Regions from separate parts of the Enterobacter cloacae complex sp. HYC074_NIDB genome, predicted to be linked through region 3. Evidence: predicted binding sites of a transcription regulator. Region 3 holds the regulator's gene; each other region holds the start of a gene.
The links. Region 3 encodes Fur, which represses iron uptake genes when iron is present. Its sites were predicted from a motif close to ATAATAATGAGAACNACTATCAA; they were not measured.
Positions count from the first base shown of each region.

Region 1: the regulator Fur is predicted to act here: its motif matches at 3,295-3,317, upstream of O1724_RS16465 (Nramp family divalent metal transporter).
Region 2: the regulator Fur is predicted to act here: its motif matches at 4,186-4,208, upstream of O1724_RS13580 (TonB-dependent siderophore receptor).

Region 1 covers NZ_CP114214.1:3,392,861-3,397,868, forward strand. The annotation lists gene ipdC (indolepyruvate decarboxylase) at 1-323, opposite strand, end outside; gene mgrA (L-glyceraldehyde 3-phosphate reductase) at 510-1,508, shown strand; gene ypeC (DUF2502 domain-containing protein YpeC) at 1,635-1,982, shown strand; gene O1724_RS16465 (Nramp family divalent metal transporter) at 2,016-3,254, opposite strand; gene nupC (nucleoside permease NupC) at 3,600-4,787, shown strand; gene O1724_RS16475 (EAL domain-containing protein) at 4,833-5,008, opposite strand, start outside.
Region 2 covers NZ_CP114214.1:2,785,357-2,790,364, forward strand. The annotation lists gene gap (type I glyceraldehyde-3-phosphate dehydrogenase) at 1-82, shown strand, start outside; gene O1724_RS13575 (alpha,alpha-trehalase) at 296-1,978, shown strand; gene O1724_RS13580 (TonB-dependent siderophore receptor) at 2,064-4,166, opposite strand; gene ycgR (flagellar brake protein YcgR) at 4,327-5,008, shown strand, end outside.
Region 3 covers NZ_CP114214.1:1,412,297-1,417,304, forward strand. The annotation lists gene chiP (chitoporin ChiP) at 96-1,493, shown strand; gene chiQ (ChiQ/YbfN family lipoprotein) at 1,541-1,867, shown strand; gene fur (ferric iron uptake transcriptional regulator) at 1,957-2,403, opposite strand; gene fldA (flavodoxin FldA) at 2,695-3,225, opposite strand; gene ybfE (LexA regulated protein) at 3,381-3,668, opposite strand; gene ybfF (esterase) at 3,797-4,570, opposite strand; gene seqA (replication initiation negative regulator SeqA) at 4,754-5,008, shown strand, end outside.

The DNA.
Region 1 (5,008 bases), 2.0 Mb from region 3:
TGCGCCGCCATACCCGGGGCACCTACAATATGGAGGACGGGAACATGTTCGGCAAAGCTGCCCGCCACACCGTTCATGGCGCTTAACTCCCCAACGCCGAATGTCGTCAGGAGTGCGGCAAAGCCCTTACAGCGGGCATAGCCGTCTGCGGCGTAAGACGCGTTCAGTTCGTTGGCACAGCCCACCCAGCAGATGTCCGGGCTGTCTATCACGTGATCGAGAAATTGCAGGTTATAGTCGCCCGGCACGCCAAACAGATGATCGGCACCACAATCTGTTAGTCGGTCCAGCAGGTAATCGGCGACGCAATAGGGGGTACGCATATTATAAGTGTCCTTCTGACGTTGACCTCACTCTGAGTATTAAATAAGCGTGAAGCGTGTCCAGAATTGACGACAATCAGGGGCTGGAAAGAATGCTTTACGAAAAAAGCTGCGCTATGCTCATTTTCTTCAGATTAGTGTAAACGTATACACGGATGTTTCTTTCCAGCGCCAGAGGTCTCACAAATGGGTTATCAGCCTGACAAAAATCGTTATCAGACAATGCAATATCGCCGCTGTGGGCAAAGCGGTCTTAAGCTTCCCGCCATCTCGTTGGGGCTGTGGCATAATTTTGGCGACGCGACGTTGCTCGAAAACAGCCGTCAACTTTTACAGCGTGCTTTCAATTTGGGTATTACGCATTTTGACCTTGCCAATAATTACGGCCCGCCTCCTGGTTCGGCCGAACGTAATTTTGGGCGCATTTTGCAGGAGGATTTCCTGCCCTGGCGCGATGAGCTGATCATCTCCACTAAAGCGGGCTACACCATGTGGGACGGGCCTTACGGTGACTGGGGCTCGCGTAAATATCTGATCGCAAGCCTGGACCAGAGCCTCAAGCGTATGGGGCTGGAGTATGTCGATATCTTCTATCACCACCGCCCGGATCCACACACGCCGCTACGTGAAACCATGAAAGCGCTTGACCATGTGGTGCGTCAGGGCAAAGCGCTGTACATCGGTCTGTCCAACTACCCGGCAGAAATGGCACGGCAGGCGATTGAAATAATGGAGGATCTGGGCACGCCATGTTTGATCCACCAGCCGAAGTACTCCATGTTTGAACGTGCGCCTGAAGAGGGGTTGCTGGACGTGTTGCAGCAAAAAGGGGTGGGATGTATCCCCTTCTCTCCCCTGGCGGGCGGACAGTTGACCGATCGCTATCTGAACGGCATCCCAGCGGATTCTCGCGCAGCAAGCGGCAGTAAGTTCCTTAATCCGGAACAGATCACCGACAAAAAGCTGGAAAAGGTACGTAAGCTGAATGCGCTGGCGGAAAAACGGGGGCAAAAGCTGTCGCAAATGGCACTGGCCTGGATCCTGCGCCACGATGCGGTGACATCCGTGCTCATCGGCGCAAGCAAGACCGGACAAATTGATGATGCAGCAGGCGTGCTTGAAAATTGTCGGTTCACGGCAGAAGAGCTCAAGACGATAGATACGCTCCTGTCCAGTTCAGATTAAAAACACTTTTAGCAAAAAGTGCTCTCGTTCATGATTTAGGAGTTGAGGCGATGAAACGAATGTTTACCAACTCGTAAAATTGCGTTAACAGGTCGCACAGCGGCCCCGATCGTGAAGGAGAAGAGTATGTTCAGGTCACTGATTCTTGCAGCGGTATTACTGGCTTCGGCCCCGCTGGTCGCCAATGCGGGCGAAATCACCCTGTTGCCATCGATTAAATTACAAATTGGCGATCGTGATGACTACGGCAGATACTGGGACGGTGGCTACTGGCGCGACCGTGACTACTGGCATCGCCATTATGAATGGCGTCAAAACCGCTGGTGGAAACACGATAACGGCTATCACCGTGGCTGGGATAAGCGTAAGGCTTACGAACGCGGCTACCGCGAAGGCTGGAAAGATCGTGACGACCGCCGTGGCGGCTGGGGTCACGGAAAAGGCAGAGGCCACGGTCACGGCCATCACCATTAACAACAAAAAGGAGCCTTCCGGCTCCTTTTTCTTTTACAGGCCTGCGGCTGTGCCTATCAGCAACCACAAGTTTAACGCCACCACCACGACCACAATGGTCCACCCGGCGCGTTTCACCCACGTCGAATTCACCAGATCGCCCATCAGTGATTTGTTGCTGGTGAAGATCAGCAGCGGCACCAGCGCCAGCGCAATCCCGAAACTCAGCAGCACCTGACTCATCACCAGAATGCGGGTCGGATCCAGCCCCATCAGGATCACAACAAAGGAAGGCAGCATCGTGACCGAGCGGCGAACCCACAGCGGAATATGGAAACGTACGAACCCCTGCATCACCACCTGCCCGGCCAGTGTCCCCACAACCGTAGATGAAAGGCCCGCAGCAACCAGGCTTAAACCAAAAATAGTGGCAGCGGCATGACTCAGCAACGGCTCCAGCGTCAGGTAAGCCTGGTCAAGATCGGCAACCCCGGTATGCCCGTTAAAGTGGAACGCGGCGGCGGCGGTGGCCATCATCGCCAGATTCACAAATCCGGCAATGGTCATCGCGATAGCCACATCCCATTTCGAGGCGGAGTAGCGCTCTTTACTCGTCCCGCCATGCAGATTCTGGGTTAATGAAGAGTGTAGATAAATGACGTGCGGCATAATGGTCGCCCCCAGCACCCCGGCAGCCAGAAAAACGGCTTCAGAAGTGGGTAACGACGGGATCACCATCCCTTTCGTCAGCTGCGCCAGATTCGGCTGGGAGAAAATCAGCTCAACAATATAGGCGGCAGCGACGAACAGCAGCAGGCCGCCGATGACTTTCTCCAGCGGTTTTTGCCCCCGCCGCTGGAGCATCAGAATCAGGAAAGTGGCGATACCGGTCAGCACGGCCCCCTGAAGCAGAGAGACGCCCAGAATAAGCTTAAAGCCGATCGCCGCCCCGATAAACTCGGCGAGATCGGTGGCCATGGCGATAATTTCCGCCTGAACCCAGTAAAACCAAACTGCCGGACGTGGATAATGATCGCGGATTTGCTCCGCCAGGTTTTTTCCGGTAGCAATACCCAGCTTCGCGGAGAGCATCTGAATCAGCATCGCCATCAGATTGGCCCAGACCACAACCCACAGCAGTTTATAGCCGAAGCTGGCCCCGGCCTGAATGTTGGTCGCAAAATTACCCGGATCGATGTAGCCAATCGCGGCAATGAATGCCGGTCCCATTAATGCGAGCCGCAGCTTGCGTGCCGCTCTGCCGCTGCTACTCTCTACGCGACTATTCGTCATTTCTGCCTCTGGAAATATAGCCTTTGCTATGTTTTATGCTATCAAAATGAGAATGATTATCAAGTTCATTTGAAATGGTTAACATGATTTCTCTGATAGCCAGGAACGATAGACAGGCAGGTGGAGCAAGGTCACAGAATGTGAAAATGCGCAGACATTTGTGAAGCGTAGCACACAAACTTAACTTTTCACTCATTTACCTAACATAACAAAAATGTATTGTTGATCACTATTTTTGAGACTCGTCACAGGATGTAACTATAGTGTGGGCTTGATCTCGTTTTCTTTGTGCTTGTTACATAGAATGTGCACGGAAATTAAACCTGCCTCATATTTGGAGCAAATATGGACCGCGTCCTTCATTTTGTCCTGGCACTTGTTGTCGTTACTGCACTTGCATTGCTGGTCAGCACAGACCGCAAAAAAATTCGTATTCGCTATGTTGTCCAGCTGCTGGTCATTGAAGTTTTACTTGCGTGGTTCTTCCTGAACTCCAACGTAGGCCTCGGCTTCGTGAAAGGCTTCTCCGAAATGTTCGAAAAACTGCTCGGATTTGCCAACGAAGGGACAAACTTCGTCTTTGGCAGCATGAACGATCAGGGTCTGGCCTTCTTCTTCCTGAAGGTACTCTGCCCTATCGTCTTCATCTCTGCCCTGATCGGTATCCTTCAGCACATCCGCGTTCTGCCGGTGGTTATCCGTGCGATCGGCTTCCTGTTATCGAAAGTTAACGGCATGGGTAAACTGGAATCCTTTAACGCAGTCAGCTCACTGATCCTCGGTCAGTCTGAGAACTTCATTGCGTATAAAGATATCCTCGGCAAGATGTCCCGTAACCGCATGTACACCATGGCGGCGACAGCAATGTCTACCGTTTCCATGTCTATCGTGGGCGCGTATATGACTATGCTGGAACCTAAATACGTGGTTGCGGCCCTGGTTCTGAATATGTTCAGCACCTTTATCGTTCTTTCGCTGATTAACCCGTACCGCGTGGATGCCAGCGAAGAGAATATTCAGATGTCTAACCTGCACGAGGGGCAGAGCTTCTTCGAAATGCTGGGTGAATACATTCTGGCGGGTTTCAAGGTTGCAATTATCGTTGCCGCGATGCTGATTGGCTTTATCGCGCTGATCGCTGCGCTGAACGCCCTGTTTGCGGCCGTACTCGGTATCTCCTTCCAGGGCATTCTGGGCTATATCTTCTACCCGGTTGCCTGGGTGATGGGTGTACCGGCTCACGAAGCGTTGCAGGTGGGCAGCATCATGGCAACGAAACTGGTATCCAACGAATTCGTGGCGATGATGGATCTCCAGAAGATTGCCAGCACACTCTCCCCACGTGCGGAAGGGATCCTGTCCGTCTTCCTGGTCTCCTTCGCGAACTTCTCTTCCATCGGTATCATCGCTGGCGCGATTAAAGGCCTGAACGAAGAGCAGGGTAACGTGGTTTCTCGCTTTGGCCTGAAGCTGGTTTACGGTTCAACGCTGGTGAGCGTCCTGTCTGCCTCTATTGCAGCACTGGTTCTGTAATTCATACCGCGTAATAAAAACCGGGAGTCCTCGCTCCCGGTTTTTTTATGCTTCCAGCGCCGTCAGAGGCTGGGGTTTACCAATCAAATAGCCCTGCAAATAATCTACGCCAAATCGCAACAACATCTCGCGTTGTTCAGCCGTTTCCACATATTCAGCCACCACACACAGCGATTTCGTTTTTGCCATGTTGCAAATGGACTGCACGATCATCGCATCCA
Region 2 (5,008 bases), 1.4 Mb from region 3:
CCTGTCGTGGTATGACAACGAATGGGGCTTCTCGAACCGTCTGGTGGATCTGGCGGTGCTTATGGATAAAAAAGGGTTGTAGGGCTTAAGCCGGGTGGCTTGAAGCTTACCCGGCCTTTCTGTGATGTGGTTAAAAATTAAGTAAACCACCCCCGGTGTTGTGAAAGCGCACCCGAATTATCTGGTTATGTGAAAAATGGGATATTCAACACGCGAAGTTAACGATATTCGTCTAAGGTTTTCAGGTAATTGACAACAGCGGTCACGCTGCTCAGTGAAGACAGGAGACGAACCGATGATAAGACCTCGCGCACGACGCCCCGCTTTTTTACCCCTTGCGTTGGCAGGCGCACTACTCGGTGTTACCGCATTTGGTTATGCTGAAGACCAGCCAACGAGCCAGCAAAGCTCACCTGATATTCTTCTTGGCCCCCTCTTTAATGACGTACAGAGCGCCAAACTGTTCCCGGATCAGAAAACCTTCGCGGATGCCGTTCCCAAAAGCGACCCGCTAATGATCCTGGCGGATTACCGGATGCAGCATACCCAGTCCGGTTTTGACCTGCGCCACTTTGTGGAGATGAACTTTATCCTGCCGAAGGAGGGTGAGAAGTATGTTCCCCCTGAGGGCCAGAGCCTGCGCGAACACATAGACGATCTGTGGCCTGTTCTGACCCGCACCACCGACAAAGCGAACAAATGGGACTCCCTCCTGCCTCTGCCAAAACCCTATGTCGTGCCGGGAGGACGCTTCCGCGAAGTCTATTACTGGGACAGCTATTTCACCATGCTGGGGCTGGCCGAGAGCGGCCACTGGGATAAGATCGGCGACATGGTGGACAACTTCGCTTACGAGCTTGATACCTGGGGCCATATCCCTAACGGTAACCGCACCTACTACCTGAGCCGCTCTCAGCCGCCGTTCTTCTCGCTGATGGTGGAATTGCTGGCCACGCATGACAGCGACGCGTTAAAGAAATACCGTCCGCAGATGGAAAAAGAGTATGCCTACTGGATGGAGGGGGCTGATGGGCTCCAGCCTGGTCAGGCGAACAAACGCGTGGTGAAGCTGGATGACGGCGCGATCCTCAACCGCTACTGGGACGATCGGGACACGCCGCGCCCTGAGTCGTGGCTGGATGACGTCACCACCGCCAAAAATAACCCTAACCGTCCGGCCACCGATATCTATCGCGATCTGCGCTCTGCCGCGGCCTCGGGCTGGGATTTCAGCTCCCGCTGGATGGACGATCCTCAGAAGCTGGATACCATCCGCACCACCAGCATCGTGCCGGTGGATCTGAATGCGCTGATGTTTAAGATGGAAAAACTGCTGGCCCGTGCGAGCCAGGAAGACGGGGATACCGCCAGCGCAAGTAAATATGACGCGCTGGCCTCCGCGCGTCAGAAAGCCATGGAGAGCCACCTGTGGAACGATAAAGAGGGCTGGTATGCGGATTACGATCTGAAAACCAGGAAGGTGCGTAATCAGCTGACTGCCGCGGCCCTCTTCCCGCTGTATGTGAAGGCCGCATCACAGGATCGCGCCGATAAAGTGGCCGCAGCCGCATCGTCGCGCCTGCTGAAACCGGGCGGTATTTCTACCACCACCATCAACAGCGGGCAGCAGTGGGATGCGCCGAACGGCTGGGCGCCGTTGCAGTGGGTAGCGGTGGAAGGGTTGCAGAACTATGGTCAGCAGAAAGTGGCGATGGACGTGACCTGGCGTTTCCTGAAAAACGTTCAGCATACCTACGATCGCGAGAAGAAACTGGTTGAGAAGTACGATGTCTCTTCGACCGGTACCGGCGGTGGCGGCGGTGAGTATCCGTTGCAGGACGGTTTCGGCTGGAGTAACGGCGTGACGCTCAGGATGCTGGACATGGTCTGCCCGAAAGAGAAGCCATGCGACACCGTACCGGAGAATCAGCCTGCGGCAAACGATGATGTTGCACCTGCGAAACAGGCGGCGCAGTAGCGCCCCTCACCCTGACCCTCTCCCCAAAGGGGCGAGGGTCAGGTTCCGTGCAATAAAGAGACCCGCTAGCGCCACCGGGCTTTTTTCAGAAGCTGTAACTCGCCCCGACCTGGAAGGTGCGGTCGCGGCCTATCCAGCAGTTGGTCGCGTCATAGCAGGTGAGCGTCTCTTTGTTGGTGACGTTCTGCGCGCTCGCTTTCAGCGTCAGCCCCTCCAGCGATGGCGCCAGTTCACCCATGCGGTAAGATGCCGCCAGATCGTACTGCGTCGTACCGCCCAGCTTGCCTGCGTCGTTGGCTGGCGAGATCTCCATCGGCCCGGTGTAGCGTGCGCCTCCCCCCAGCGTTACCCCTCTCAGCGGCGTGCTGTCGAAGGTGTAATCGCCCCACAGATTAAAGGCGTTCTCAGGGACCTGCGTCGGTCGTTTGCCCTGGTACTTGTCATCTTCGGTATTGATGGCGTGGGTGTAGGCATAGTTGGCAATCAGCGTCAGGTTATCCGTTGGACGACTCATAGCGGAAAGCTCCGCGCCTTTCGATTCCACTTCCCCGGTCTGGCGATAGTTGAGGAAGCCCGGATCGCTGGTCACCACATTTTTCTGACGAATGTTAAACACCGAGGCGGTGAAGGTGGTTGCGTATTCCGCCAGCAGGTATTTCACCCCACCCTCCACCTGCTTGCTGGTGGTGGGCTTAACGTCTTTCGCGGTCAGCGTGCCCTGCGGCGATACTGGGGCGAACCCTTCTGAATAGCTGATAAACGGCGAGAGTCCATTGTCGAAGGCATAAAGCGCGCCCAGTCGTTTGGTGAGGCGATCCTGCGATACCCAGGCTTTGTCACCGTTTTGCAGATAGTTAGTGGTGACGGAACGGTAGTCGTCATAGCGCAGGCTGGCCAGCATGTTCAGCCCGCCAAACGCAATCTGATCCTGGAGGTAATAGCCATTCTGCTGATAGCTGAGTCGGTTTTTCTGCGCGGTTTCAAGCCCCAGCGCATCGTTATCGATCTGCGAGTGATCCGGATGACGCATATCGATACCCGGGGTGGATGAGGCGTAACGATAATGGAAGTGAGAGTTCAGCTTCTGGTAGTCAAAGCCCGCCAGCAGATGATGTTTCCAGTCCCCCAGCGCGACGGTTCGGGTGACCTGGTTATCAATATTGAAGCTCTGCAAATCTTCATCCGTGGTATAGGCGAAGCGGTTAAGCTGGTAGACCTCGCTGCCCGTCCCGGTGGAATAGGCGCTGCGCTGGTGGGTGTCCACGTCAAAGTAGCGCGCTTTCTGGTTAAAGCCCCAGCCACTGTCAAACTCATGCTCAAAGCTGTATCCCAGCATCCACTGGCGCTGCTTAAAGCCGCTCCACTCATCCCCGGCATAGTCACGACGATCGGCGTATTTAGACCGCAGATAGCTTAGCGGCATCGGATCAGACGGCGTCAGGCTCGGCGTATTTTGCGCCAGCGCGTCAATGGTCAGGCGCGTTTTGTCATCAGGCTGCCAGGTCACGGAGGGGGCCACCAGATAGTTTTCATAGCGCGTGGTGTGCGCCTGTTCGTCACTTTCCGTCGCTTTGCCCAGCAGGCGATAGTTCCAGTCGCTGTTCGCGATCTGCCCCGTGGAGTCCAGGTATCCCTCTTTCAGATTGCGGTTTCCGGTATTAAAGCCCAGTTCCGTTTTCGCCTCTTTCTGCGGCTTTTTACTCTGAATATTGACCAGCCCGCCCGGTGAGCCGCCGCCATACAGCACGGATGACGGCCCCTTCAGGATATCGACGCTCTCAATCAGCAGCGGATCGATTCGCGCTTTGGTGTTCCCGGTGACGTTATAGGGAAGTTGCAGGCCGTTGTAGAACTCCTGATCGACGTTGAACCCGCGGATTTTGTACTCGCTCATGTAAGAGGTGCTCCCGCGCACCTCCGTGGAAACGCCCGGCGCATAGCGCAGGATCTCGTTTACCGAACTGGCGTGCCGCTGCTCAATCTCTTTAGCGGCGATGGTGTTGATTACCTGCGGCGTTTTACTTTCCGCGACGGCTGATTTCGTGGCGCTATTGGTCCAGGCAGGGAGCGCGCTGCCCTGCTCTGTACCGGTTACCACGATGGTGGGCTCTTCTGCGAAAGCCTGTGTCTGCAATGCCAGCGTGACGGCGCCTGCCAACGCGCATAACGCAAAACGTGAAGTGCTCATAGTGTCGTCTTGTTATTAGATGGTATTGGGAACGGCAATTATTATCATTTCCATTAGCAAATCAATATCGGCGGAGAAAAACAGATCGTTTGTATTAAGTTTCATGCCCGCGTGCCGATAACCCAGAGACAGTCTGTCATCTATCGAGGAGCCATCTGGCGTGAGTAGCTACAGTGAGCAGTTCCTGAAACAAAATCCGCTGGCTGTATTAGGGGTGTTACGCGACCTGAAAAAAGGCGAGGTGCCGCTGCGCATCAACTGGTCAACCAGCCAGTTTATCAGCAAGATCCTGGACGTGACGGCAGAGCACCTGATCGTCGATCTGGGTAGCCAGAGCGATGAAAACCGTGCCGCGCTACAGGCAGAGAATCTCTCGGTGATGGCCGAAACGCAGGGGGCGAAAGTCGAGTTTGTGCTGCCTCGTCTGACCACGATCGCGTACCAGGGTTTGCCTGCGTTTATCGCTCCCCTGCCCGCTAACCTCTGGTTCGTGCAACGCCGGGAGTTTTTTCGCATCAGCGCTCCGCTTCACCCGGCCTATTTCTGTAAGGCAAAAATGCCGGACAAAAAAGAGATCCGCTTTCGTCTCTTCGACCTGTCACTGGGCGGGATGGGCGCGTTAATGGATACGCCGAAGCCGGAAGGGCTGGTGGAAGGTATGCGTTTTAGTCAGATTGAGCTGGATATGGGCGGATGGGGACGCTTCTGGTTTGACGCCCAGCTGATTGCCATCAGCGAGCGCAAGGTGGTGGACAGCAAAAACGAAACCATTACCACGCCGCGACTGAGCTTTCGCTTTCTGAATGTCGGGCCAGGCGCCGAACGCGAACTACAGCGCATCA
Region 3 (5,008 bases):
GTTAATTCGAGGGTATTTCTGACTACCCCTGACCATTTGGTCTTTTCTGTTTTTCGCCGTTTAGGGCGTTTTAATTCGTCAAAGAGGAATAATCTATGCGTACGTTTAGTGGCAAACGTAGTGCGCTGGCGCTAGCTATTGCCAGTGTGACAGCAATGTCGGGCCTGGTGATTGCGCCAGAGGCAAAAGCAGCAGGTTTCATTGAAGATTCCACCCTCACGGGCGGTATTTATTACTGGCAGCGTGAGCGTGACCGTAAAGACGTCACTGAAGATAAATACAAAACCAACCTTTCTCACTCGACATGGAACGCCAACCTGGATTTCCAGTCGGGATATGCCGCCGATATGTTCGGGATCGATATTGCCGCATTCACCGCAATTGAAATGGCCGAAAATGGCGACAGCGGCCATCCGAACGAAATTGCGTTCTCCTCCAGTAATAAAGCCTACGACGAAGACTGGTCCGGCGATAAAAGCGGTATCAGCCTGTATAAAGCGGCTGCAAAATTCAAATATGGCCCGGTCTGGGCGCGGGGTGGTTATATCCAGCCAACCGGCCAGACGTTGTTAGCGCCGCACTGGAGCTTTATGCCAGGCACCTATCAGGGGGCGGAAGCCGGTGCTAATTTTGACTACGGCGATGCGGGGGCGTTGAGCTTCTCCTATATGTGGACCAACGAGTACAAAGCGCCGTGGCACATTGAGATGGACAAGTTCTATCAGAACGATAAAAAAACCAAAGTTGATTATCTCCACTCGCTGGGAGCGAAGTACGACTTTAAAAACGATCTGGTGCTGGAAGCTGCATTTGGTCAGGCTGAAGGCTATATCGATCAGTACTTTGCTAAAGCCAGCTACAAATTTGATATCGCGGGTAGCCCGCTGAGCACCAGCTATCAGTTCTACGGTACGCGCGACAAGGTCAGTGATGGCAGCGTAAATGATATCTATGACGGCACCGCGTGGTTACAGGCGCTGACCTTCGGCTACAAGGTAGGTCAGGTTGATTTGCGTCTGGAGGGAACATGGGTCAAGGCAGAAGGGCAGCAGGGCTACTTCCTGCAACGTATGACCCCAACCTACGCCTCCTCTAACGGTCGTCTGGATATCTGGTGGGATAACCGCTCTGACTTTAACGCCGACGGCGAAAAGGCGGTCTTCTTCGGGGCAATGTATGACCTGAAAAACTGGAACCTGCCCGGCTGGGCAGTGGGCGCGTCCTACGCGTACGCCTGGGATGCGAAGCCAGCGGATATGGCTACGCCAGACGCGTACTACGATCCAAACTACCGTCTGAAAGAGTCTTCATACAGCCTGGATGCGATTTACACCCTTCAGGAGGGCCGTGCGAAAGGCACGATGTTCAAACTGCACTTCACCCAGTATGACAACCACTCCGATATCCCGAGCTACGCGGGCGGCTACGGCAACATCTTCCAGGATGAACGTGACGTGAAATTCATGGTCATTGCGCCATTTACCATCTTCTGATGAATGCTGCGGCGGGCGGTGTCCCGCCGTTATGGAGACTGAACATGATGAATAAAAGGGTAATCGTTGCGTTGCTGACCTTCGGGCTGGTGGCATGCGCGCAGGATCAGGCGCCGAAAGAGGACTCCCGTCTGAAAGAGGCCTACAGCGCGTGCATCAATACCGCACAGGGTTCACCTGAGAAGATTGAGGCCTGTCAAAGCGTGCTGAACGTGCTGAAAAAAGACAAAACCCATGAGCAATTCGCCACGCAGGAAAACGTTCGCGTAATGGATTACCAGGCCTGTATTCAGGCGCGTAAAACCAGTAACGATCAGGAAGTGGCGAAGCGTTGCGATAAGATCTGGAACGAGATACGCAATAACAATAAATAAGTTGCTTTACGCCCGGTGGCGCAGCGTCACCGGGCTTTTCAGGCAAAAAAAAGCCAACCTCACGGCTGGCTCAGAGTATGAACACTCACTTATTTTGCGTCGTGCGCATGTTCATTTTCGCGGCAATCACCTTCAGCACAGTGACCGTACAGGTACAGGCTGTGGTTGGTCAGGCGGATGCCATGACGGGCGGCGATTTCACGCTGGCGCGATTCAATGGAATCATCGCTAAATTCAATGACCTTGCCACAGTCGAGGCAGATCAGGTGATCGTGGTGGTGCTGCTGAGTCAGCTCGAACACGGATTTACCGCCTTCGAAATTATGACGAGTAACAATGCCCGCGTCATCAAACTGGTTCAGCACACGATAGACGGTTGCCAGCCCAATCTCTTCACCCATATCGATAAGACGCTTATAAAGGTCTTCCGCACTGACATGGTGATTGTCTGGCCCCTGAAGCACTTCAAGGATTTTTAACCGAGGAAGCGTTACTTTCAGGCCAGCTTTCTTTAATGCGGTATTGTTGTCAGTCATGCGGAATCTGTCCTGTTGCTAAACGATTCACTTCAAAAGAAGAAGTGACAGAAAATGCACTTGGGATAATGCGTCTCATTATAGAACTGCCATGGCTAAATGAAAACTGCAAGTCTCAAGCAAAGTATGCTTATAAAAACGTGGTATCACCAACAAACTTGTTCGATGGCACCCACTTTTTACCAGGGGGATATTGTACAGGTCTGGGCGAAAAAGTTAAAAGTTTGTAGCAATTAATTTAATCGGTTTTACCTGGAAAACGGGCGCAACCGGAGTTGCGCCGCAGGGATATCAGGCGTTAAGGATATCGTCCAGGTTCAGCTCTTCACGAACCTGCTTAACCCATTTTTCTACACGCTCAGCGGTCAGCTCTGGCTGACGGTCTTCATCAATGGCCAAGCCAACGAAGTGATCGTCATCTGCCAGACCTTTGGAAGCTTCGAAATGGTAACCCGCCGTTGGCCAGTGACCGACGATCGCCGCACCGCGTGGCTCAATGATGTCGCGAATAGTGCCCAGCGCATCACAGAAATACTCAGCATAGTCTTCCTGATCGCCACAGCCAAACAGGGCAACCAGCTTGCCGTTGAAGTCTACTTCTTCCAGCGTCGGGAAGAAATCGTCCCAGTCACACTGTGCTTCACCGTAGTACCATGTGGGGATGCCCAGCAGCAGGATGTCATAGCCCTCGAGATCTTCTTTGCTGCTCTTGGCGATGTCATGCACATCAGCAACGTCTTTACCGAGCTGTTTTTGAATGTTTTTTGCGATATTTTCAGTGTTGCCAGTATCACTGCCAAAGAAAATGCCGATGATTGCCATGAGTAAAATAACCTCTTGAAACTTAATGGTATGGTGGCGCAAATTGTCCACGGATAAGGGCAATAATAGCAGAACAGGCAACCCTGCGGAAACAGCTATCACGCAGGACTGCACTCTGTGCTACATGAAAAAGGTAATATTGGGGATTTTCTGACTCACGCCTTGCCGCGTAACGTCTCAAGCTGGGCGATCAGCATCTCTTCGATCAATTCGCTGCGGCTGATGTTGCGCGCGTCAGCTAATTCGTTAAGCGCATCGACGGCATCGGCATTCAGCTTCAGTTCGACACGCTTAAGCCCACGATTTTTATCGCGTTTAAGCTGGTTGCGTTTATTGATACGCAGCTGTTCATCGCGCGAAAGCGGATTCGTTTTCGGTCGTCCCGGTCGACGCTCATTCGCGAACAGATCTAGTGTCGTACGGTCCGTTTGTTCTTTGGCCATGATTCTGAGACTTCGGGGGAAACACGCCGCCCTGCTAATGCCCGGGCGATAAGCGCGCCATCATACATCACCCAAATCCACACGCCAACGACTGGAAGCCCGTCGTCTTCCGGTCGCTGGCTTTTTAATCAATTCGCTGTATCAGTAAGATAGCGGCGAATGGCGCGCAGGACGGCATCCGGTTTTTCCGCGTGTACCCAGTGCCCGGCACCCGCAATGACGTGAGCGCGAGCCTGCGGGAATTGCGCCAGCAGCGCGTCACGGTACGCGTCAGTGACGTAAGGGGAGTTGCCGCCGCGAATAAAAAGGGTAGGGTGCGGCCAGGCGGGGACGGCTTCCCAGCCCACAATATGCGAATACTGATCCCACAGCACCGGGACGTTAAAGCGCCATTGCCCGTCAACAAACGATTTCAGCAGGAACTGGACCACGCCTTCTTCATCAAGATGCTCGCGCATAACGGCAGCCGCCTGTTGGCGGGTTGCGACACCCGCTTCGGTGACCGCATTGATGGCGGCAAAAATCTCATCGTGACGGCGAACGTCGTAATTGACGGGCGCAACGTCGATGACCACCAGCCCGGAAATTCGCTCAGGTGCCAGCGCAGTGAGCGCCATCACCGCTTTACCGCCCATTGAATGCCCGATAAGCGTCGCTTTCTGAATATTATTCGCATCGAGGGTGTCCCGCAGATCCTGCGCCATGGCTGCGTACGTCATCTCCTCCGAGCGCCCTGAAAGACCGTGATTGCGCATATCAACCTGGAGGATCTCGTGATCGGTCACTAAATCGCGCGCCAGCACACCCAGATTATCCAGGCTACCAAACAGGCCGTGAACCAGTACGATGGGAGAATTATTGTTCGGCGATTGTGCAGTTTGCGCTCGGGTATTCAATTTCATGGCAAAGTTCTTTTTTTAGGTTTGTCAGGTTAGGGTATCATGTTGACCATTCTGCCGCCCGGGGGCAAGGATCCAGTTTAATCTGACTTTTGCCGCCAACCTGGTTTGACGCTATCCGCTGTTGGGATTTGACCTTATAATCTCAACGACTTGTATTCAGATAAGATATCGCACTGGATTAAGATGAAAACAATCGAAGTTGATGACGAACTCTATCAGTATATTGCCAGCCAGACGCGGCATATTGGGGAGAGCGCGTCCGACATTTTACGGCGCATGCTTAAAATTTCCGCCGCCTCACAGCCCACTCCTGTCACTAAAGATGTCGTGTCTCAGCCGAGCGTTGTTGCACAAGTAAAACCTGCCGTCATGCCGGCAAAGGACAAAGTGCGCGCGATGCGCGAGCTGCTGCTGTCCGATGAATATGCCGAGCAGAAA